Regions from separate parts of the Paenibacillus sp. GD4 genome, predicted to be linked through region 1. Evidence: predicted binding sites of a transcription regulator. Region 1 holds the regulator's gene; each other region holds the start of a gene.
What was found. Region 1 encodes Rex, which represses fermentation and respiration genes when NADH is low (regulators of the CRP and FNR family bind a similar motif). Its sites were predicted from a motif close to TTGTGAAATATTTCACAA; they were not measured.
Positions count from the first base shown of each region.

Region 2: qoxA (cytochrome aa3 quinol oxidase subunit II) is a predicted target of Rex. The motif match lies at 5,390-5,407, and genes of this name have one in related genera.
Region 3: RAC89_RS05400 (hemerythrin domain-containing protein) is a predicted target of Rex. The motif match lies at 5,108-5,125, and genes of this name have one in related genera.

Region 1 is NZ_JAVCYK010000001.1:562,268-570,542, reverse strand. Features, by position in the region: gene dinG (ATP-dependent DNA helicase DinG) at 76-2,931, shown strand; gene RAC89_RS02530 (redox-sensing transcriptional repressor Rex) at 2,928-3,563, shown strand; gene RAC89_RS02525 (inorganic phosphate transporter) at 3,613-4,611, opposite strand; gene RAC89_RS02520 (DUF47 domain-containing protein) at 4,656-5,276, opposite strand; gene RAC89_RS02515 (amidohydrolase) at 5,548-6,852, shown strand; gene RAC89_RS02510 (cell wall elongation regulator TseB-like domain-containing protein) at 6,887-7,384, shown strand; gene RAC89_RS02505 (metallophosphoesterase family protein) at 7,400-8,275, shown strand, end outside.
Region 2 is NZ_JAVCYK010000001.1:2,877,899-2,886,173, reverse strand. Features, by position in the region: gene RAC89_RS13620 (Na-translocating system protein MpsC family protein) at 90-782, opposite strand; gene RAC89_RS13615 (hypothetical protein) at 913-1,089, shown strand; gene RAC89_RS13610 (serine/threonine protein kinase) at 1,074-1,898, opposite strand; gene RAC89_RS13605 (hypothetical protein) at 1,985-2,158, opposite strand; gene RAC89_RS13600 (PstS family phosphate ABC transporter substrate-binding protein) at 2,245-3,672, opposite strand; gene hprK (HPr(Ser) kinase/phosphatase) at 3,673-4,587, opposite strand; gene RAC89_RS13590 (hypothetical protein) at 4,796-5,173, opposite strand; gene qoxA (cytochrome aa3 quinol oxidase subunit II) at 5,442-6,467, shown strand; gene qoxB (cytochrome aa3 quinol oxidase subunit I) at 6,457-8,275, shown strand, end outside.
Region 3 is NZ_JAVCYK010000001.1:1,120,445-1,128,719, forward strand. Features, by position in the region: gene RAC89_RS05380 (molybdopterin oxidoreductase family protein) at 1-934, opposite strand, end outside; gene RAC89_RS05385 (hypothetical protein) at 921-1,961, opposite strand; gene RAC89_RS05390 (IS1182 family transposase) at 2,215-3,774, shown strand; gene hpf (ribosome hibernation-promoting factor, HPF/YfiA family) at 3,883-4,428, opposite strand; gene RAC89_RS05400 (hemerythrin domain-containing protein) at 4,442-4,984, opposite strand; gene RAC89_RS05405 (MFS transporter) at 5,183-6,478, shown strand; gene RAC89_RS05410 (hypothetical protein) at 6,545-6,718, opposite strand; gene RAC89_RS05415 (hypothetical protein) at 6,945-7,298, shown strand; gene RAC89_RS05420 (hypothetical protein) at 7,344-8,108, opposite strand; gene RAC89_RS05425 (dienelactone hydrolase family protein) at 8,208-8,275, opposite strand, start outside.

The sequences.
Region 1 (8,275 bases):
ACTATTCCCTTTTCCGCTCCGAACTGATATTCTATAGGAATAGAGAGTGGAAATGAAGGGATTGACCATACAGCAATGAAATTCGCCGTATTGGATTTTGAGACAACGGGAAGCACGTCTTCCGATCGCATTATTCAAGTAGGTCTGTGCATTGTTAACGATTTAGAGATTTCGGACAGGTATACTTCACTGGTCCATCCAGGGATAAGTATACCTTCTTCAATTACAGCCTTAACCGGCATAGATGACGAAATGGTAAAGGATGCGCCTTCGATCGATTCCGTAATTGCCGAGATGGTTCCTCTGCTGCAGGATAGCGTCCTGGTAGGACATAATGTCGGTTTCGATCTTAGCTTTCTCCAGAGGGCTCTCGATGAAGAGGGGTATTATCCTTTCGACGGACGAGTGCTGGATACGATGGATACCCTTCGTATGCTGTATCCCGGTTTGTCCAGTCTGCAGCTGAGCATGGTATGCCAAGCCTTCGACATCGTTCATGAACGGCCGCATCAGGCCGATAGCGATGCCGAGGTGACTGCCTTAATTTGGCTTCGCTGCATGGAACGGCTGCAATCGCTTCCCCTGCTGACACTACAGCGGCTGGAGATGGTTCTTGAGGATCAGGTTGGCGATCTCGGTTGGTTAATTCACGAGCTGCGCACTTACAAAGAAATGCACGCCTCTGCCGGCTCCGATCCTCATGAAGACCGCTACTTCAGGCAGTTCGCCTTGAATGTAAGCGATTGGGGTGAAGAGGAGGAGGAAAGGGATCCTCAGGAAATCAAACGGATGCCGGATGACTTCGGAGCCTTCTACACTCAGTTGAAGGCCTTAATGCAGCAAAGCTTCGGCGCCTATGAGGAACGGGAGTCCCAGGTGCAGATGCTGAACAATGTGGAAAGCGCGTTCCAGAAGGAACAACACCTCATGATTGAAGCGGGTACGGGTACGGGGAAATCACTCGGCTACCTGATTCCCTCCCTCTATTACGGGCTGAAAAATGAGAAAAAGGTTGTCGTATCCACCCACACGATCAATTTGCAGGAACAGCTGCGTGAGAGGGATATCCCTCTGCTCAAGGAGCTTTTTCCCGTTCCATTCAAGGCGGGAATTCTTAAGGGACGGAGTCATTATCTTTGCTCCCGCAAATTCGAGGCGAAGGTCAATACGCTGGACTTCGAGAACGGCCGCGAGGACCGCGTTACCGCGGCGCAAATGATTGTGTGGCTCGGAGAGACGAAACACGGGGATGACGAAGAGCTTCATTTCTCAGGCAAGGGCCAGCAGTTTTGGTATTCGGTCTCCAGCGACGCTGAGTCTTGTTTGAACCGCGCATGTCCGTGGTTTAAAAAATGCTTCTATCATCGGGCAAGGCACGAAGCCAACAATGCGGATGTCGTTATCACGAATCATTCCTTATTATTTACGGATGTTGTGGCGGAAAACCGCGTGCTGCCGGGGTATAAGCATTTGGTCATCGATGAAGCGCATCACTTTGAGGAAGTGGCCAGCAAGCATTTAGGAATTGAGCTTCATTATCATGGGCTCTCCGGTACGCTGCTATGGCTCTATAAGGATGCGCGTACAGGACAGCTCTCCCTGCTCAAGCAGAAGCTGGCCCGATTCGAGAAGGATATTACGCAGAAATGGTGCTCGATGATAGAGGAAATCGTTCCGAGGCTTATCGCTTTGAAGGAGCAGTGGGATGAGCTGACCGAGGTTCTTTATCAGCTGCTGGCGTCCCGAAGCGATGCTTCGCAAACCGAAGGCAATACGATGGTGCTTCGGCTGAGAAAGGACAGCTTGCCGAACGGCTGGGATAAGCTGATGGTTATGGAAGAGAATATGCAGCTTCATTTTACTGAGGTGAACAAGAAGCTGGATCGTCTACTTACGGAGGTTAAGGAGCTGCAGGATGAGTATGACGCCGCAAGCCTTGTGACGGACTTAAGCGGAACCGTGAAACAGCTGCTTCGACACAAAGATGCGCTGCACTTTTTCATGACCATGGCAGATGAGAATTATGTATACTGGCTCGAAGCGGGTCATTATAATAAAGCGCGTTCGCTTCAGCTGAGCAGCGTGCCGATGGATGTCAGCAGTCTGCTGAAGCAGTACTTCTTCGATGCAAAGGAAAGTGTTGTGATGACCTCAGCAACGCTCTCCGTCGGTAAGTCCTTTGACTATACCTGCGAGCAGCTTGGACTGCAGACTCAGGACGACAATAAGCTGGTGACCGTACAGCTGCCGTCTCCGTTTAATTACCGTGAGCAAGCCCTGGTGGTTATTCCGCGGGATTTTCCAAGTATTCGGGGCAACGTTGGGGAGAAGGAGTTTGTGGACAAGCTGATTTTATCCCTTGCGGAGGTCGCACTTGAGACCAAGGGACGCATGCTGGTGCTGTTTACCTCCAACCGGATGCTGAAGGCAGCTCACGCCGGACTTAAGGATATGCTTTCTCCCTTCGGCATTCAGGTGCTGGGACAAGGCGTAGACAGCAGCAACCGAAGCAAGCTGACACGGATGTTCCAAAATCACCCCGCAAGCGTATTGCTCGGCACCAGCAGCTTCTGGGAAGGGGTTGACATTCCGGGGAATGCGTTAAGCTGCCTGGCCATTGTCAGGCTTCCCTTTCAGCCTCCGAATCATCCGCTGGTGGAAGCGAAAACGGAAAACCTCAAGAAGCTTGGCCAAAACCCGTTTATGAAGCTTTCCGTACCGCAAGCGGTCATTCGCTTCAAGCAGGGCTTCGGCCGGTTGGTTCGAACGGCCTCCGACCGCGGCATCGTGCTGGTGTATGATACCCGCGTGATCGATACGAACTACGGCAAATATTTTTTATATTCACTGCCGGGCCCCAAAATAGAGCATATGAACACCAGTCAGCTCGTACCGAGAATTAAGCAGTGGATGGGTGAGAAGGAACAATGAAAACACCGAAAATTTCGGAAGCGGTCGTACGTCGGCTGCCGATCTATTTACGATTTCTAAATGAATTAAGCAAAAATCATGTTCAAACGGTATCCTCGCAGGATCTGGGACAAAAGCTTGACTTAAATCCTGCGCAAATCCGGAAGGATCTTGCCTATTTCGGTGAGTTCGGAAAAAAAGGGATCGGTTACGACGTCGATTACCTCATTGAAAAAATTCGACAAATTCTGAAGTTGGATAAAGTTATCCCCGTAGGGCTTGTAGGAGCGGGAAACCTGGGGAGAGCCCTCTGCAATTATAATGCCTACTTGAAAGACAATATGAAAATTGTAGCGGTGTTTGACGCGCATGATTCGAAGGTTGGGGAATCCATAAACAACCTGAAGGTGAAGCCTATGAAAGAGCTGAAGACAACAGTTGAGGCTCACCGCATTCGTATAGGGATCATCACTGTTCCGGCCGTTGAGGCACAACAGGTGGCGAACCAGTTTGTTGAGGCCGGGGTAGAGGCGATTCTGAACTTTGCTCCGATTATCATCAAGGTTCCCGCCGACGTTCGTGTCCATCATGCGGATTTCACAACGGAGCTGCAAAGCTTGGCTTACTATTTGGAGGATGAAGCAGATAAATAAGATGGGAATGCAAAAGCCCGGTCACTTAAGAGTGGCCGGGCTTGTCTTATTACGAAAAGACGAAAACAACTTTGTACAACAGGAAGGCGAGAATCATACTAATCGGGATCGTAATGATCCATGTCATGACCATTCGTGTTACGGTTGCCCACTTCACGTCATGGAACCTCAAGACGGCTCCAGAGCCGATAATGGAGGAGGAAATAACATGAGTCGTAGAAAGCGGCATTCCCATGGCCGTAGAAGTCTGGATCACAATCGATGAGTTCAAATCGGAAGCAAAGCCGTTGATCGGTTCGATCTTTAACAGCTTACGGCTCATCGTTTTGATAATTCTCCAGCCGCCGATGGAGGTCCCAAGCCCCATCGCGGTCGCGGCGGCAAGCTTAACCCACAAAGGCACATCCAGCGAGCTTTGGTATTGCAGCGCGACTAAACCGAATACGATGATACCCATTGCCTTCTGTGCGTCATTCCCGCCATGGGAGAAGGAGAGAAGTCCGGCGGAAAGGATTTGGAAGAACCGAAAGGTTCGATTGAGCTTGGATCTGGAATTATTACCGGATACAAGTACAATTCTCTTAATGATCCACATAATGATAAATCCTGTAGCAAAAGCCACGATCGGGGACAGGATCAAGATCACGATGATCTCCTTAAAGCCTGCCCAGTTGACCGACTGCATTCCGGCGCCGGAGATGACCGCACCTGCCAGGGAGCCGATTAAGGTATGTGACGAAGAGGAAGGAATCCCATAGTACCAAGTGAGCAGATTCCATATAATCGCGGAAAGCAGAGCGGCGATAACGATATAAACTCCATTTTCGATCGTAGCCGGGTTGGCAATTTTACCGCCTACGGTTTTCGCAACCTCCGATGAATAAATGGCGCCGACAAAGTTTAGGACGGCAGCGTAAATGACAGCGAATCGGGGAGATAACGCCCGGGTTGAGATGGACGTAGCAATGGCATTGGCCGTATCGTGAAACCCGTTGATGAAGTCAAAGAGCAGGGCAAGGGCAACGATAACGATAATTAAGGTTAACATGATTTCCTCCTACTTTTACTGTAGCGCATTCCCGCGGCTTGAGCTTAGGAATAACGGAGTACGACGCTATCCAGAATATTGGCGACGTCCTCGCAAGCATCGGTTGTTTGCTCCAGGCGCTCATACAGCTCTTTCAATTTGAAATCATGATAAGGATCCGTCGGGTTTTTGAAGATGTCGCGAATACCCTCCCGCATAAGGCGGTCCCCTTCGTTCTCCAAGCTGTTGATCTTGACGGTGTGCTCCGTAATTTGCATATATTTCTTCTTCGCAAGGAGCTTAAAGGCATCCAGGATGTGCTGGCAGCTGGCAACGATGACAGCAGAAAACTCCTGCATATATTTATCGGAAACATGCAGGTCCATATAATCGAAACGGGCAATAGTTGCCTCGATGCCGTCAAGCACATCGTCTACCTTGGAGGTAAGCTCAAGGATATCCTCACGGTCGAGCGGAGTTATGAAAACCTTGTTCAGACCCTTGAAGATGGTGTGCGTAATTTCATCGCCCTGATGCTCAAGATCACGCAATTGCGGGTAGTACGTTGCGGGGGACTCGTTGCCCATAACTGCTGTGCGGAACATTTGAGCTGCGTGAAGCGTGTTCTCTGCCGCTTTGATGAGAAGAAGCAGGAAATCCGTGTCGTTCTTTTTGGTGAAAAGCATGGGATGAAAATCCTCCTTAGGGATGGAAATATATATTGATTAACAAAAGCTTAACAATATCGTTCGAGTTATGTAGACAAGAATCCTCAAATTTACACAAAATTAAAAATAACATAGGTGGAAGGGGCAATGCAATCTTAGTTTATCCAAAATATGATATGTGCATGAAAAGAGAATCATTATTCGAAAGTTTGTAATAAGTTGATTTTGCCCCTGTAAAGTTGTACAGTGAAATCGATATGCTCAAAAGCAAGGGGAAGGATAGATACCAATGGCAAAAACGATCATTACCAATGGAACCTTTATTACTATGAATGAAGAGACACCGATTCTCCAAGGATGCCTAATAATGGAAGACAATCGGATCTCTTACATCGGAACGAATGCCCCTGAACCGATAAATACATACGACCACGTGATAGACGGAAAGGGGAAACTGTTCCTGCCGGGCCTGGTGAATACCCATTGCCATGCCGCCATGTCTTTGCTTAGAGGATATGGTGATGATATGGCTCTGCAAGTATGGCTGGAAGAAAAGATGTGGCCGATGGAGGGACAATTCACGGCGCATGACGTACGAACCGGCACAATGCTGTCCATCCTTGAAATGGTAAAAAGCGGCACTACCACCTTCGTAGACATGTACGACCATATGAATGAAGTCGCGAAGAGCGTTGAAGAAACGGGAATGAGGGCTGTCCTCACCCGCGGCGTCATCGGGCTGTGTCCTCCTGAAGTGCAGGACGCCAAGCTAAAGGAAGCGGTACAGTTCGCCAAAGATTGGAACGGACTGGCAGGAGGACGTATCACGACCATGATGTCGCCTCATGCGCCATATACGTGCCCTCCCGATTACATTGAGCGTATCGTAGCTGCTGCTCACGAGCTTAATCTTCCGATCCATACGCATATGTCCGAAACAGCAAGGGAAGTGCAGGGGAATGTGGATCAGTACGGACTACGGCCGGTAGCCCATCTCGAAAAGCTGGGAGTATTCACTAGGCCGACTCTGGTAGCCCACGGCGTACATTTGACCGATGAAGAAATCAATGTTTTGGCCAAATACGATGTGAGAGTGTCCCACAATCCTAACAGCAACCTGAAGCTGGCCAGCGGCATTGCCCGTGTACCGGAGCTGCAGCGCGCAGGAGTGCTGGTGTCCCTGGGCACGGACAGCTCGGCGAGCAATAATAACCTGGATATGTTCGAGGAAATTCGCTTGGCTGCTCTTCTGCATAAGGGAGTCACAGGTGATCCGGTTGCAGTGCCTGCTTCCGCCGCACTGCGCATGGGCACGCTTGATGGTGCACGTTCGATCTGGTTGAACGATGTAGGGGCGCTGCAGCCCGGCATGAAAGCGGACATGATCGCCGTAGATATCGAGCAGGCTCATTATTATCCAAGGACGAATTACATTTCTCATGTCGTGTACGCAGGCAGCGGCAAAGATGTAACTGATGTGTGGGTGGACGGCAAGCAAATTATGCGCAAGGGCGAATGCTTGACGATTGATGAGGAAAAGGTTTTGTTTGAAGCACAGCGCTGCTTTGAGCGGTTGACGGGAGCTTCCTCGTAAGCCGAACGAACGGCGGCCGGAGGAGGTAAGCAAGTTGATTGCAAAACGTTGGAAGTGGATCGCATTGATAGTGGTCGCGGCCTCGCTTGGCATATTTTTAAGTGCAAAAATGTTCACCGGCATTATGGAGCCGGAATGGTCGGTCCAGCGGACAGCCGTTCAACAAGCTTATGAGAAAACGATTCTTGCACAAGCTGACAAAGTAGAACGGTTTGTCGGAGACCAAATTTATACGGTGATACAAGGAAAGGACAAAATCGGGCAGCCCGTTATCGTCTGGGTATCGGAAACCGATATCCGTACCGAAATGGCTTCCTCCGGTATCACGTCGGAGCAGGCGAAGCAAGGGCTGCTTTCCCAGCAGCCGGATGCCGAAATCCTGCGTATTCAACCGGGTATTCTGGACGGACAGCCGGTGTGGGAAGTGTTCTACAAACGCGAGCCTGAGGGAGAGAAGGAAAAGCACTATTATACGTACTATAAGTTCACGGATGGTTCTCTGATCGATACATGGAGGCTCAATATCCAATAAGGGAGGGAATGGGGGGTGAAGCGTCACGCTGTTGTTGCTGTCATCAGTTTGCTGTTATTGTTAGGCTGTCAGCAGGGGAGAGAGCTTTCACCTGCCGTCCTGCCTGATAAAGCGATGCCACCGAAAGGGAATGAGGCATTGCCTCCGGATAAAGCTCAGCTTGATGAGCAAAAGCCGCGAGCTTCAAACAAGCAGCCTTTTCGCTTTATTGTGATGGGGGACAGCCGCGGCGGCATCGGCGATGCTATTAATGAAGCTACACTGCGCCGGCTGCTGCAGCAGCTCAAGACGCTTCAGCCTCAGCCTTCGTTTATATTGTTTACCGGAGATCAAATCAAAGGGAGCAACGTGGATACGGAGCTCGCAGAATGGAAGAATATCGTCGATGATTATTATCCGGTCCATTTGTATTACCCTACCTTAGGCAATCATGATGATGACGAAGAATTATTCAGTAAGCACTTCGCTTATTTGCCTAACGAACAGCTGGAAGGCTATCGGAAATCGGTGTATTCATTTGACTACCAGGATGCACGTTTCATTGTGCTCAATTCCAATCGGACGAATGAGAAAAAGCAGTATATTATTGATGACAAGCAGCTGGCTTACTTGGACGATCGTCTTCAAACAAGCGACAAATCCTATGATTTCGTAATATTTCACGTTCCGGCCTACCCTGCCAGTGCCCATTTCGGAAAATCTCTAGATGCGGATCCCGATCGGCGCGATGCTTTGTGGGGCTTGCTTGACCGCTATCAGGTTACGGCGGCTATGGTCGGTCATGAGCACAATTACAATCGGCGGACGGTAGACGGCTCCTTTAACCAGCAGTTCAAGCATTCCATTTATCAGCTGACGGTAGGAGGAGCGGGAGCACCGCTTTATTCAACG
Region 2 (8,275 bases), 2.3 Mb from region 1:
AATATAGCTCTTATTATATAAAGGAGCCGCCTTTCCTGTAAACCGTTCAGCCCGCCTTAACGGCCAGTAAATTGCAGGCAGCTCTCGTCCTACTTCAGGACAATGCACATCAAGCTCTGATCTTCCTTAAGCAGCCAATCCACGAAAATATCCTTCATTTCCCGGCCGAACAGCTCCTGCAAGCTGCCGTCGCGGCGAAAATACGTTTTCTCCAGCTCATCCTTGGTAACCAGAAGCTCCGCCTCAAACCCTTTCTTGATCAAAGCTTTCTCAAGCGTAATCAGAATACCTGTACGTATGATTACATAGACATCGGGATGCAAACGGTACGTTTCGATCCGCTCGGGTACCTTCTGTACCAGTGAACTGATTCTGGCCACTTCCAGCTCCAAAGCCCCCTGGCCTGCTCCCTCGACCATTGCCGGTGCCTCTAAGGGAGGCGCAATCTCCTGATGGAATACGGCCGCCATCATCCCATGATTAGAGCTATAGTTCCAGTCATGGTAACAATGGACAACGTCCCTTTCCAGCGTCACCTGGATGACGCCACGAAGCTCCTCCAGAAGGGTAGAGACGATCTTCGTCCGGGCAACGTCAACTGTGTCCTCATGTCCTTGCCGCAGCAGCACTTCCTCCATGGGAGACAAAAAATGCTGTATGTATAAAATGAGGAATCGATCTCCGGCATAAGCGAAGATTTGATCCGGTCCGCGCCCGAATTTCTGCCGCAGCAGCTTTCCGGCATAGCTGCTGATATGCTGTAACCGCTCTTTACCAAACATACCAATTCGCCCCCTCCTACCAGCTTTCCCAAGGTTATCCTCTGCTATGCGAAGCAGCTTTCCTGAAACCTCAGGAGCGTCAAACCGTACATATAATGTAAATCCAGTTCGAATCGGAGGAGGCCACGTTATGATCAAGCATCTGCTCAGAAAGTTACTATCCTCTCTGCTTCACTCCAAGCAAGGGCATTATCAGCACAAGCCGATGTACAAAAAGCACTCGTCTTCCGACGTGCATAAGAGCTACGGCTACCGTCAAGGACACCGTCATTACAAAAACAAGTACGGCCGTTATTCCAGCTCCTGAATCGATTGCCTCAGGTCCTGAAGAAGCGTCTTGTCACAATCATAGGGAGCATCTCTTTGGAGGAGCTTGCGCAGCAAGGACGTCGTTCCTGCCGAGAGCGCAAGCTCCTTTTCCCAATCGTCTCCCTCCGAAGCGCTCTCCTGTGTATCCGAATCCGCGCTGGGGTAGGAGGAATACAGCAGGTACAGCAGAAAATGGCCTAACGCGTAGTAGTCGCTCGAAAGCGTCGGAGTCCGGCGTCGCACGAGCTCCTCGTCCATCCCTCGCTCCGGCACGAAATGCGCACCGATCCGCTTCGCCAGTCCGAAATCGATCAGATGCAGATCGTTTCCCTTCCAAATCACATTGGGAATGCGGATATCCAAATGAACGAACCCTTGGCCATGTACATAAGCTACTATGTCCATCAGCTCCCGAAGGACTTGCAGAGACGTCCGCTCCGTAAAGTTGAGGCCCCGCTCGAAAATCAGATCCTCTACCGTATCCCCTTCTACGTACTCCATGATGAGATAGACATGCTTCCCTGCCGCGACCGTCCCGACAAGCTTAGGGATACGCGGGTGGTTCATAAGCGCCATAACCTCCGCCTCCCGCTGAAGCAGCTCCGCTCCCAGCCTCCCCTTGCTCGGTTTCGCCTGCTTCACGACGGCCTGCTCCCCAGTGGTTCTATGCTCGCACAGATACGTCAGCCCGTAGCTGCCCGCACCTAGAAACCGCACGATTCGGTACTCTCCTCCGGCGAGCCTGCTTCCTTCCCGACGCGGATAATCGATCCAGCTCTCATACGCTTTACGCAAGTAGTCCCGCATACCTGTCTCACCTCTCTTCCCCCCATCGTAGCACAAAAAAGCACTGACCCTCTACCAAGGTCAGTGCCCGTTCCTGTAGCATTCACTTACGATTCGATGATCTCATCCAGCTCCGAATCCTGTTCGTTCGCCGCAGCCAGAATTTCCTGATCCGTTTCGTTCTGCCCCTGAATCTCCGCGGCCGCTTGCGCCTGCTGATTCAGCTGCTCTTCTGCCTGCCCGATGCCGTGTGCTCCCTGATGATTTCTGCTCGATGCCATGGATATCGTTCCTCCTGTGCCGGTGAAGTAGATGCATAACCGTTACTACTATGCGCTCACGGCAGAGGTCCTATGCACGAGTTCGCCTAAGGCCGGATCGGCACGAAGCCGCCGCGCTCGATCAGCCGCGCCCCTTCGCTGCTCTGCAGCCATGCCAGCAATCGGCCGACCGCGCCGTCCTCCGGCTCTCCTTCTCTGGTTACGGCATACAGCGGAGCCGTCAGAGGATACTTCTCCGAGCGGATGTTGTCCTTATTCGGCTCAATTCCCTCCAGCGCGAGGAACTTTACTTCCTCACGCCGATGCATCTCATTGGCAAAATAATAGAACGTATAGCCGATCGCATGCTTCGAATTTTTATAATCCGCTACCGCATCCATCAGCCCGCCCATTCCGGTGACCTTGCGGTCCATCGGAGGATTCGCCATCGTGAGTCCCTTCATGACCTTATTTTCCATGAAGGTTTGGCTGCCGGAATTCGCTTCCCGCTGGAAGGCTGTGATGGCGCTGTCCTCTCCGCCCAGCTGCTTCCAGTTATCCGCATCGCCTGTATAGATATCCTGGATCTGCTTCAAGGAAAGATTGCTCACCGGATTTTCCTTATGCACGAGAAAAATGAAAGCGTCCTTCCCGATCGGGGTCAGCTTCAGCTTCACCCCGTTCTGCTCGGCCAGGGCCAGCTCCTCCTTCGACGGACCGGAGACGAGGATGAGGTCGGCGCGCTTCTCGATGAGGTTCACATAAGCCTCATGCGAGGTATAGAAGCGAAGCGCCCGGTCGGCGTGCGCCCGATTCGTGCCCGTCAGCTCGCTCAGCATGAGCTTGCCGAAAGGAATGGCCGCGGTGGCGCCGTCTACAGTAGGGTACGTTTTCCAAGTGAACAACGTCCCTTTAGGCAGTATGCCGGTCAGCACAATGATGAGAACGATAGCAGCAGCCGCCCCTGCCCCCAGCCTGTAAGCCTGCCGTTTCCGGGCCGGCCTCCATGGCTGGCGGTGAAGCCGGATCCCTGCCAGAAAAGCCGCCGTAGGGAGCAGCGATACCAGCGCGCCGATATATTTCATCCGTGTTGCATCCGTAACGTAGTACTGAAGCGTGTCCATCAAAGGCAGCATCCAAATGTTATACAAAGTAAACAGCAGCCATTCCATACTGCCGATTCCCGTCTGGGAACCACGGAGACTGAAGAATGTGGCGGTCCAGATGACCAGCCCAAGCGCCGGAACGAGCAAGGACCCTGCCGCCGGAAGCCATGCCGGGTGCTGCGATGCGATCTGAGAGACCCGGGTACCAAGCCATCCGAATAATATTGCAATGACCGAGCTATAAAGCAGCAGGAGCAGCAGGACACCCGTATCGGACAGCGAAGGCCAGCGATAAAGAAAGTCCGGCTCGTTAGGAACGATGGCAAACCCGCTAAGGAATGTGAACGCGCCGTAGATCAAAAAGTACAAGAGCCCGTATATGAGAATCCAGCCCGCCCGGATCCCCAGCGCCTTAACCCTGCCCGCCATTTACCGGCTTTCGCCTTCCAGCCGCTTCATGAAATCCTCTACGGCACTGTAGCCCTGCTGACGGAGATACCAGTTGTTCGCCGCCGCCTCAACAAGTCCTGCTACGTCTCTCCCCGGCTGCAGCTGAATTTGCATGTGCGGGATTTGGACATCCATATATTCGGTGAACTTCGGTTCAAGCTCCAAATCGTTATTCAGCGCGTTCTCTTCCCACTTGGTGAGTTCAATGTCCAGTACGATACGGGTTTCGTCCTGGAACGCCTTGCGTCCGTACAACCGGGACACATTGATCAGCCCAATACTTCGCAGAGCCAGAAACTCCTTGCTCGTACCATTGTGGGTCCCGAGAATGGTTTCCGGGCTGATCTTCTTCAACACGACCAGATCATCGGCAACGAGGCGATGCCCGCGCCGAATCAGCGTGTGAGCGGTTTCGCTCTTACCGACGCCGGATTTGCCCCGCAGAAGAATCCCGATACCGGAGACGTTGACGCATACGCCGTGAACGGCAATTTCCGGCGCCATCGCCTTGGCCATGAACGTATCCAGCAGATCCAGAAATTTATAGGTCGCTTCCCCGGTACGAAGCAGCGGAATACGTTCCTCCTCGCAATATTTCATTAAATATTTCAAGCCTTCCTGATTGCGGGTCACCACAAAGCAGGGCGGATGGTATTTCACGATGTTGCCGATGCGCTCGTTGCGCTCTTCTTCACTTAGCTTATGGAGGTAGTTGATTTCCTTTCTGCCCAGCACCTGAACATGCGCATGAGAGAAGAAATCGAAGTAGCCGACAAATTCCAGCCCCGGCCGGTAAGCTCGCGGCTTCTCAATCGTGCGGTGGAGCTCCTCCGCCCCTGTCAGCACCTCTAATGTAAAACGGGTAACCAAATCCTGTACTGTGATCGCTTTCACGAAGCCATTCTCCCCTTCACACTTCATTCCTGCTACAGTTATTCTACAGCGGCCGGCATTTCCCTGCTTGCACGCCAAAGCGACATTTGCCGGACCTCCATCCTATGTATATGGAGCCCGGACGTCCTCTAATCCACTGCAGCGTAACAAAAAAAAGCAGGGAGTCAGAAGGCCGTCCGCCTTCCTCATCCCTGCCGCATCACCTGGCCTACTTCTTCACCTTATCCTTATGCCGGAAGCGAAGCGCCGACCATTTCTCGTCCACTGCCACATTGCTGACCGGACGGTAGTCGGAGATTTCATCCGCCAGCTTCCACAGCGAGTCGCGGTTAATGTCCGTCTTCACCTTCGAGGATTGCTTCGGATAGGTTACCCAGAATACCGCATCCTCCTTTAAAAATGCGAGCGCCCGAGGGAATTGCTCCCGTACCTCCGAGCTGTCTGCTACGAACAGCATGACGAATTCATACGTCCCGTCCGCCGTACGATCCGCTTCGATCCCGAGATCAAAGCCCTCCGGAACAGAGCCGATGACCAGGGCTCGTCCTGTTTTATACTTCAGCTTTTTCAATAATTCTTCGGACACCTTCGCCCACATCCTTCAAGATGATTGATTAGCCCAAAGTATACCCGAAACCGCAGCAGCACATCAATACCGGGCAAGCGATTCGCAGCCGAGGGTTTGGGTTAAGTTTACCTTACGAGATTTGTCACAGTTTTAACCGATCTGTAACAACTTCCGAAGAGACGTCATGCTATTATGGATCCATAAGTGAAATAAATCACAACAACCTTGAACAGATTGTGAATATTTTCTCAATGTGTGTCTTTTTTGTGAAGGGAGTGCTTACCTCATGAGTAAAATTAGGCTAATTGCATTGCCGCTGTCGCTGATCCTGGTCCTGCTGCTTGGCGGCTGCGTACCGGACATGGTCGTCTTCAACCCGCAGGGTCCGGTGGCGCGAAACATCCTCGACCTGATCAACTGGTCGCTCGTCTGGATGCTGCTGGTTGTTGTCGTGGTGTTCGGATTGTTCGGTTACATTGTGTGGAAGTATCGGGAGAAGCCGGAGAATAAGGACTATGAGCCTCCTAATGAAGAAGGCAGCCTGCTTCTGGAGATCGTCTGGACGGCGATTCCGATTCTCATCATCATTGCCTTGACGATCCCGACGGTCAAGAGCTTATACGACCTCGAAGGTGTTCCGAAGGGCTATGAGGAGAAGAAGCCGATTACGATTCACGTCACCTCGGCCGACTGGAAATGGATCTTCAGCTACCCGGAGCAGGGTATCGAGACCGTCAACTATGTCAACATTCCCGAGGATACGCCGGTGCTGTTCAAGCTGACTTCGGCCAGCACGATGCAGTCCTTCTGGGTTCCGGCACTCGGCGGACAGAAGTATACGATGGGCAAGATGGAGACGCAGATGTACCTCGTCGCCGACCATCCGGGGTCTTACATGGGACGCAACACGAATTTCAACGGCCGCGGCTATGCGGATATGGAGTTTGAGGTGCTGTCGCAGACGCAGAAGGATTGGGACGCATGGGTAGCCGAGGTAGGCCGTACCGCACCGAAGCTGACCGAAGAGAAGTACGAGGAGCTTCTGAAGCCGACGCATCTCGGACGGATGACGTTCTCCAACACGCATCTGGCTTGGGTGAACCATGCGGATCCGGACTCGAAGTCGTACACCAACCCGGAGCTGTACCAAAGCGGTCATGGGTATAAAGGAAAGATTTTCGAAGAGGAAGACAACTACAAAAATAAAGGCACGGAATCGTCTAACCAGCCTGCGCAGACAACGCCAGCTGCACCGGCGACGAAGCCTGCCGTAACCGAGAAATCTGCTGGGGGTGAGCACCATGGGCATTAAATGGAATGAATTCTTCATCACGGGAGATCCGCTGATCTTAGGCTCCCAAATCGCCATTGCATTAACCATGCTCGGCATCGTTGGAGGCGTCACTTATCTTCGGAAGTGGAAGTGGCTTTGGAGAGAGTGGCTGACCACCGTTGACCATAAAAAAATCGGTATCATGTATATACTGTCCGCCGTGCTCATGTTTTTCCGCGGCGGCGTCGACGGCCTCCTGATGAAGGCCCAAACCTCGCGTCCGGATATGACGTTCCTGGATGCGCAGCACTATAACGAGATATTCACCACGCATGGTGTCATCATGATTCTGTTCATGGCGATGCCGTTCCTGATCGGTCTTATGAACGTGGTCATTCCGCTGCAGATCGGCGCACGGGACGTAGCCTTCCCTCAGTTGAACGCTCTGAGCTTCTGGCTCTTCTTCAGCGGAGCGATGCTGTTTAACCTCAGCTTCGTCATCGGCGGCTCGCCGGATGCAGGCTGGACTTCCTATTTCCCGCTGGCGGGCAAGGAATTCAGTCCGGGTATAGGAAACAACTATTATGCCGTCGCCCTGCAGATTGCGGGGATCGGTACGCTGATGACCGGGATTAACTTTATCGTGACGATTCTGAAAATGAGAACCAAAGGCATGACGCTGATGAAAATGCCGATGTTCACTTGGACGACGCTCATCACATCCGTCATCATCGTCGCTGCCTTCCCAATTTTCACCGTTGCGCTTGCTTTAATGACATTTGACCGCCTGTACGGGACGCACTTCTTCACGCTGTCCGGCGGCGGGATGGATATGCTGTGGGCCAACCTGTTCTGGCTGTGGGGCCATCCTGAGGTGTATATCGTAGCGCTTCCTGCGTTCGGTATTTTCTCAGAGGTTATTTCCACCTTCTCGCGCAAAACGCTGTACGGCTACAAGTCGATGGTCGTCTCGATCGTCGGGATCGCCCTGCTCAGTATGCTTGTGTGGGTGCATCACTTCTACACCATGGGTGCCGGACCTGCCGTCAACTCGTTCTTCTCGATTACGACGATGATGATTGCCGTGCCTACGGGCGTGAAAATGTTCAACTGGCTCTTCACGATGCGCAAAGGCCGCATCAAAATGACAACCGCCATGCTGTGGTCGCTCGCCTTCGTCCCATGCTTCGTCATCGGCGGGGTTACGGGCGTCATGCTTGCGATGGCTTCGGCGGATTACCAGTACCACAATACCTTGTTCCTGGTGGCGCACTTCCACTACGTGCTCATTCCGGGCGTTGTGTTCGCGGTGTTCGCAGGCCTGTACTACTGGTGGCCCAAAATGTTCGGTCACATGCTGAACGAGCGCATCGGACGCTGGCATTTCTGGCTGTTCGTGATCGGCTTCAACCTGACGTTCTTCCCGATGTTCTTCCTGGGTCTGAACGGTGCCGTAAGACGCGCATACACGTTCTCTGCGGAATCCGGCAATGCGCCGCTGTTCCTGCTGTCGGCTATCGGCGCGCTGATTCTTGCCGTCGGCTTCGCTGCCTTCTGCTACAACATTTACTGGAGTCTGCGCTTTGCCAGCCGTCAGGTGCCATCAGATCCGTGGGATGCAAGAACACTGGAGTGGGCGACCGCTTCTCCGGTGCCGCATTACAACTTCGCCAAGCTGCCTGAGGTGAAGGGCTTGGACGCCTTCTGGCATATGAAGAAGAACAATGAGGGCTTGACCCTGGACCATAAAGAAATTGAAGAGATCCACATGCCTAGCAACTCGGGTCTTCCTATCATCATGAGCGCCGTCTTCGGCGTCGCGGGCTTCTTCCTTGTCTTTGAATGGC
Region 3 (8,275 bases), 560 kb from region 1:
CGTTTGGAGCCTTGCCGTAGATTTCGGCAGCTCTTATAAGCTTCTCCGGGGCTACACCCGTAATCTCGCTCGTATATTCAGCCGTGAATTCCTTAACCACCTCCGCCATGTCCTCGAAGCCGTTCGTATGCTCCTTCACGAAGCTTTCATCGATATGGCCGTTCTGAATGAGGAGATGGACCATACAGTTGGCCAGGGCCAAATCCGTGCCGGGGCGAAGGTCAAGATGAACATCAGCGCGCCGTGCGATGGGGGTTTCCCGCGGATCCGCTACAATCAGGTAACCGCCCCGGTTTTGAACCTCCCATATGCGGAACATGGAGGTGGGATGGCATTCCGCCGTGTTGCTGCCGGCGATGAATAAGCAGTCCGTTTCGTGCAGGTCGGTCCATGGCAGAGTCGACCCCCGATCCACGCCGAAAGAACGCATGAATCCCGCCGCCGCACTGGACATGCAATAGCGTCCGTTGTAATCGATATAACGGGTCTGCAGAGCGACCCGGGCGAATTTACCGGTTAGGTAGCATTTTTCATTCGTCATGGAGACGCCGCTGAATACGGATAACGAATCCTTGCCGTAGCTTCCTTGAAGCTCCAGAAAGCGTCGGGCGATCAGATCGTAAGCTTCCTCCCAGCTTGCTTCACGGAAGCCGTCCTTCGTCCCTTTTAACGCCGCGTTATCCCGGATTAACGGCCTGAGCAGCCTGTCCTTGTGGTTGGTTTGCTGATAAGCGGTGACTCCCTTAGGGCACATTTTACCTAGGGTAACCGGCCATTCGTATCTCGGCTCCACCCCGATGATTTGATTCGTATGCGTATTGACTCTCAGGTTCATCCCGCACTGCATACCGCAATAGGAGCAATGCGTCGGGATTAATTTTTCACCTGGATGCGTCTTGTTCTCGATGTCTTTAAAAAATTTATCCTTTGGCATTCTGATTCGCCTCCTTATGACGGATTTCGTGGGTTGGAATCCCGCTGAAGCGGGCGATTCGATACTTGCGACGGCAAGGCAGACACAGCTCTGCGAGATGGTGTCCCTCCGGCGTTTGGAACTCGATATCATTCTGCTTCAGCACGGAAATCACGTCCTCCGATTGCTCTCCCGAGACGAAGCCGCTGCCGCACACCTTACAGGATTTCATCTGCTGCGCGCCGTAGTGCTCGCGATAGTTCCGCGCAAGCACACTCATCGGACGGAACGGAATGTGCGCCAGCTTGCCAAAGGGTAGATAGATCAATGTAATAATGACAGACCATTGATGAATGAGAGACATGACCGGATGGCCGAAGCCGTGCAGGAATACGTTGCTGAAGGTCAGCATAAGCCCTGTGATGCTAATGAATAATAGGAGATACAGCGGCAGGAAGTCATAAACAAACGACTGCTCCGCACGCGCCTGCATATGTTTCAATCTGCGGTACAGCGCCATGGCTACACCGGCTATCACCATCATGGCTGTAATATTAAGCGCGTTGTAAAAGAGAAAGGCGATGATGCCGTCGGCCTTTACCTTCATCAGGTCGATTCCGAAGAATACGACGGTATAGAGGCCGTTATCCGACATGGTAAAATACATCCAGCCGAATACCAATGGGAACGTTACGAAGCAGGACAGGATACAGCCCCAGCCGAGCAGCACGTGCTGAGTCCATCGATACCAGCTCCGGTTCCAAATAAACCGGTAGGTCACCAGGTGCTCCACCGAGGTTTGCGGTGTGCTTTTGCGGAACAGCAGCTTCATCCCTTTCTTTAGGATCAGCTTCGTCGGCGGCCGCTCCGCCCAAGCGATGAACCGGTAGAAGAACCCTCCGATAAAAACCACCGTACCGACCATATACCCGTATAAGGCCAAGTCAATATGAGTAAACATGCGGGAGCCAATATACATGAGCAGAATCAGCCCGCAAACCGTCATGAACATCATCCTTGCATATTTCGATGCGAACGCTCGGTCCATTGTTCATTCTCCTTTGTTCCTTTGTCTGCTGTTATTAGACCACATTCCATAAGGGAGCAACTATGATTAAGATCACTGCAAATTTGGGAATACGGGATTTTCCTACAAATGGAGACAAAAAAAGAAGGGGCTGTCCCAAAAGTCACCATAGGTGACTGAGGGACTGCCCCTTTTTCTCAATTTTGTAAAACAAAAAGAAACCAATCCTTGGTAAAATGGAAGTGTCGAGCAACCATTGAAAGGAGAGGTTTCTTTGTTTATTCAATATACCATGGATCAACTGTGTCTGCCAATGGATTTGGAAATGGACATCCCACCACGTCACGTAGCGCGAGTTATTAATAGCTTCATCAATCGTTTGGACGACAGCTTGTTTACAGCTGCGTATCCCGGAGGCGGTCGGGATAGCTATCACCCTAAAATGCTTACTAAAATCATTGTGTATGCTTATTCTCAACGTATCTACTCCTCTAGACAGATTGCCAAGGCCGTGCGTGAGAATATCCCTTTCATGTGGCTGGCAGGTCGCCAACAGCCGGACTTCCGGACCATCAATCGGTTTCGCTCCGAGCGGATGAAGGAGCAGCTCGAGAAGATTTTTGCAGGAATGCTGGAGCTGCTAATGGCCGAGGGATATATCAAGCTGGAGAACTACTTTGTTGACGGTACCAAGATCGAAGCAAATGCAAACCGGTATACGTTTGTCTGGGGAAAGACAGTAAAGAAGCAGAAAGCCAGGCTGGAAGAGAAAGTGAAGCAGCTTTTTATTGAGATTGAACAGCAGGAGATTCAGGAAGATAAAGAGCACAACGGCAAGGACCTGCTCGAGCTGGGCGGAGACACCGACCTAACAAGCGAGAGCATGGAGGCGGCTTTAACGAAGCTAGAAGCCAAACTGAAGAGTGAACCAAAGAACAAAACGGTAAAGAAAGCGGTACGGCAACTGCGTAAGGATTTTGTTCCCCGCCAGCAGAAGTACGAAACTCAGCTTGAGATCCTTGGCGAACGAAACAGTTTCAGTAAAACGGATCCAGATGCCACGTTTATGAGAATGAAGGAAGACCACATGGGCAACGGTCAACTCAAGCCCGGCTACAACGTACAAGTCGGCACAGAGAACCAATTCATCGTAGGTTACTCCCTCCACCAGCGCCCGACAGATACGCGTTGCCTTATCCCGCATCTTAACAAGGTAAAAGAGACGCTTGGTCGTCTTCCTAAAACCGTCATCGCCGATGCCGGTTACGGTGGTGAGGAAAACTATGCGTATCTAGAGAAAGAAAACATGGAAGCGCTTGTGAAATACAATTCCTTTCATAAGGAAGTATCAAGGGCATGGCGAAACGACGTATCCCGCTTAGAAAACTGGACGTACAACGAGGACAAAGACATCTGGGTATGCCCAAACGGAAGAACACTACATTTTATTAAGGAGAGCAAGAACAAGACTGATAGTGGGTACGGGGTCAAATTGCGGATCTACCGAAGTGAAAACTGTGGGGGGTGTCCGTTCAAAGAGAAATGCACCAAGTCTGAACGCAGCCGCGAAATAAGGGTCAGCATGGAGTATCTTCGCTACAAAAAAGTGGCTAGAGAAAAATTAAGAAGCGAAGATGGACGCAAGCTCTCGGTTCAACGAATGATCGAAGTGGAAAGTGTGTTTGGGCAAATGAAAAATAACCGGGGATTCCGGAGGTTCCTGCTTCGCGGCTTACCAAAAGTAAGCCTGGAGGTCGGGTGGCTTTCACTTGCCCACAATTTGCTTAAGGTGGTAACCACGGAGCAAAAAAGACATATAGCCGGGCAAGAATGAACCCTGTCCGGCCATTTTTTCACGAAATTCGGGGTTGTATAAAAGGGGCTGTCCCTTTAAGTAGATTTTTCGCTACTTTTGGGACAGCCCCCTTTGTGAAGCCGTTTACTAGGTTGTAATCAATCCGTACGAACCGTCGTTGCGTCGATAAACAACCTCCATACGATTCGTATCTTTGTTGTGGAACAGATGGAAGCTATGGTCCAGCAGATTCATCTCCAGAATCGCCTCCTGCACATCCACAGGCTTGAGGTTAATTTTTTTAACGCGAAGCAGCTCGAAATCCTCTTCCTCCTCTAATGCAACGGCACGTACCGTTTCGGACTGGACCGGCTGCGTCCGGAGGCTGCCCCTACCGCGAAGCTTTCGCTGGACCTTTTCTTTATATTTACGCAGACGGCGCTCCAGCTTGTCGGCCACGAGGTCGATCGAAGCGTACATGTCCTGCTGCTTTTCTTCGGCTCGATACACCATGCCATGATACGGTATGGTCACCTCAACAACTTGCTGATGCCTATGACCTAGGATCGATAGGGTCACATGAATCTCAACTGGCTCCTCGAACCACTCCTGCAGCGCTCCCATCTTACGTTCGATGTATTCCTTTAGGGCAGGGGTTACCTCCAATTGTTTCCCGTGAATGATCATACTCATGGCAATCAGCTCCTTAAGAGAAGAAATAGTCTACGTCCGTCAATACTTGGTCAGACAAAGGATAAACCAGCTGTTCCTCCATAGCGAGGTGTCCGCTCAAGATCCGGCAGGCCTGAAGCAGATGCTCCGCTACACTTTGCAGCTGCCGCCGGTCTCCAGGGGAAGCCAGGTCTTCCACAGCGTCGATGAAGGAATCCATATAGGCCTCCGCCAAGTCGTGGTCTTTCTCCAATACCCAGAAGGAAGGAACCATAGACGGGCCCATGCTTAGATCGAAATATTCATGAAGGAACGGGTATAATACCTGCTCCTCCCAAGAGGAATGCCGGTTCATTTGGGACATAAATTGCACCGTATCGGCCTTTAGATCGCGCAAGGCTTTAAGCTGTTCCTCCGTATCGCGGGATAATGCAGCTTGACGAGCCTTCTCTTCCAAGGCTTGAATTAACAGCTTTAATTGCTCATGCTCTTCTATTAGCTGCTTAATGGCATGATACAGCTCCGTAGGATGAGCGGGCTCAGACAACGGTTCCTTCCATGGGACAGCGGTTTTCATGGACAAACGACCTCCTATGCTTGCTGGCTTTGCGTTTGTTTCTGATTTCATTGTAGCTCTGCCGGCCATCGTTAGCTGTGCTTTTTATCACAAAGTCCGGGCATCCTTTTTTTTACATTGGACCTGTGATTTATTTAACATCGTGGTTTTGTAAGCGTTGATACAATGTGTCCATACAAATCGAGGAGGTCATTACGTATGGCACGTATTGCTGATTGGAATCCGGAAAACATTGTATTTTGGGAGAAAACAGGCAGGAAGGTTGCTAATCGAAACCTGCTAATCTCCGTATTTTGTTTGATCCTGGCGTTTATCGTATGGCAAATCTGGTCTGTTGTCGCTACAAGGCTTAATGATGTAGGCTTTCAGCTCAGCAAGAACGAGCTGTTTACCCTTGCTGCTCTTCCCGGCTTGACGGGAGCTACCTTCCGTCTCTTCTATACCTTTATGCCCGGATTGCTCGGCGGCAAAAAATGGACCATTATCAGTACATCCCTGCTGCTGATACCGGCGGTCGGAATCGGTTGGGCCGTTCAGAACCCTGACACTCCGTTCTCTGTGCTTGCTTTGCTTGCCGCATTATGCGGACTGGGCGGCGGCTGCTTGTCCTCCTCCACCGCAAACATTAACCCGTTCTTCCCTAAAGCCAAGAAAGGGACGGCGAATGGAATCAACGTGGGCATCGGAAATCTAGGAGTTAGTGTCGTACAATTCGTAACACCGCTCATCATAGGCGTCGGCTTCATCGGAGCGATGACAGGCGGTCCGCAGATCATGAAGAACGGATCGGAGATTTTCCTGCAAAATGCAGCTTTCGTATGGGTTATTCCCATTATCTTGGCAACCCTTTTGGCAATCTTCGGCATGGATAGTTTACCGAACTCGGGCCAAAGCGTGAAGGAACAGCTGGCTGTTCTGAAGCACAAGCATACCTGGGTGATGACATGGCTGTATGTGATGTGCTTCGGGTCCTTCATCGGTTACGGGGCCGCCTTTCCGCTGCTCATCCGCTCCGAATTTCCTGAGATCAATGCGGCACAGCTCGCTTTCCTTGGGCCACTGGTCGGGGCAGCGCTTCGCCCGGTAGGCGGTTATATCTCCGATAAGCTCAACAGCGGAGCGAAGGTCACCTTCTGGACAACCATCGTAATGGTTGCAGCAACGGCCGGCGTCGTCCTATTCTTAAACACGCATCAATTTACAGGATTCCTGCTGATGTTCCTGATTTTATTCGCCGGTACGGGGATTGCCAACGGATCTACGTTCCGCATGGTGCCTTTCATCTTTGAAGGGAAGCAAGCCAGCTCCGTCATGGGCTTGATCGCGGCATTGGCTGCTTACGGGGCATACTTTATTCCGAAAATCTTCGGTTGGTCCCTTGATACGACCGGCTCGGCGAACACAGCGCTCTATATTTTCATCGTGTATTATGCCGTAAGTATTGCAGTATGCTGGTATTGGTATTCAAGAAAAGGCGCTGAAGTGAAGTGTTAATATAGCAAAAAGGACGTGATCCCGATGCACCCGGGCACGTCCTTTTGTTTTTTGTCGAATTTCCGCCTATTCCTCTATCACTAGAATCCCCGCAGCAATGGACCAATAAAAGGCCACCATGCCGGCAGCAAACAGTACGGACCAAAGCGCCCCCTGCCCCTTGTACCCTTGGAAAAATCGAAGAAACGCCATACTAAACAAAATACCAAGCACTACGATAATCAACAGCAGTTGAATCACGAAGCAGACACCTCTCTTTACGGGTTTTCCCTAGTAATCCTTATTGTAGCATGAATTTTTCATCCTGCTCCATTGGTCACCAATTCGTAACAAAGTATCGCGCCTCCCGATATCGCATGAAAAAAAGTTTTACAGAATCCATGTTTTTGTGAAATACTCCACAGTCTTTTTCCAGTCCCCTAGGTATAATGATTCATATAAAATATAGGTCTGGAGTTTGATGTAAATGGAACTGAACTTGGGTTGTCGTACTTGTGAATTTCATAAAAACGGTCTATGTACCAGTCATAAATCGGAAATCGGATACTTAGGAAGAATCGACAGATCGGTAGAGGAAATGAAATGCTGGTCGATGTCGTTGGAATATTTTGCAACGCTGGTGTCCACCTTGCCTTTAAAGGATCAAAAGCTGATCCGCCAAGATGAGCATGTCACCGTTTATGAGCTTTTGGAAAGGGTAGAAACAGGAGCATGGAACTCAAAGGTTCTCAGGCGCTGGGAGGAAGCGCAACAGCCGCGGGAGAAATCTTGGGACATCGCTTATGATTATCATCCTTACGATTGCCATCCTTTTGTTTAAAAAAACCGCCGGTGCCTAAGCCCCGACGGTTTTTCTTCGGATAATCTACGAAAAATGACATTGCTGCTCTACCTGCTGCAGCTGCTGCTGTGCCTGTAAAAGCTGTTCATTGCTTGACTTCTCCAGCTGATTCGCCTGCTGGGTAGCCTGCACGGCCGCCTCCACCTTCTGCTGCGCCCCGTACAATTCCTGCTCCGCTTGGGCAAGCTGCTGTGCAGCAATATATTGCTGCTGCTTCGCTTCTTGAGCGCATTGCTGCATTTGCTGTACAAGCTGGGACGCCTGCTGCGCTTGATGCATCATTTGCTGTGCGTGCTGAAGCACTTGATCCGCTTCCTGCTGCACTTGCTGAGCCAGCTGTTCGGTGTTGATGTTCGTTACAGCCGCGGGCTGCTTAGCAACCGATGCACTCGCCGCTGCGCTTGCCATGGATGCTTGCTGCGAGACCTGCGAAGCCACTAATGCCTGCTGCTGCGCTTGCTGTGCCTGCTGCTGCGCCTGCCGAGCCAGCTGCTGCGCCGACGCAGCCTGGGTTGCCGCTTGTTTGGCTTCAGCCATCTGAAGCTGGGCAGGCAAAGCGGAAGCTGTCGACTTCGTTTGCGTCGCAGACGGGGCAGGTAATGCTGCTGTTGTTGAAGCAGACGGAGCTGCCGACGTGTTTGTTTGCGCAGCAGCTGCCGGGGCCGACTTAGCGGTTGGGGCTGCAGCGGCAGCGGACGTCATTGTCGGCGTCTGCTTCATAGCGGACTCCTGCTTCGACCCGCACGTTTGTTGCCCGGCTTGAGGAGATTCCTTGGTTGTCGTAGACATGGACGAACACCTCCTAAGGATTTAGAACAACACCCTTAGGATTCAGTAAAACGTTCCGGCTTATACTATGAAAAACTTTCGGCATAGACCTCGCGCCGCCTAATGTATACTGCCATCCGTCGAACGTAATACTGTAGTCAGCCAGTCGTATGAATACCTTCCCTTAA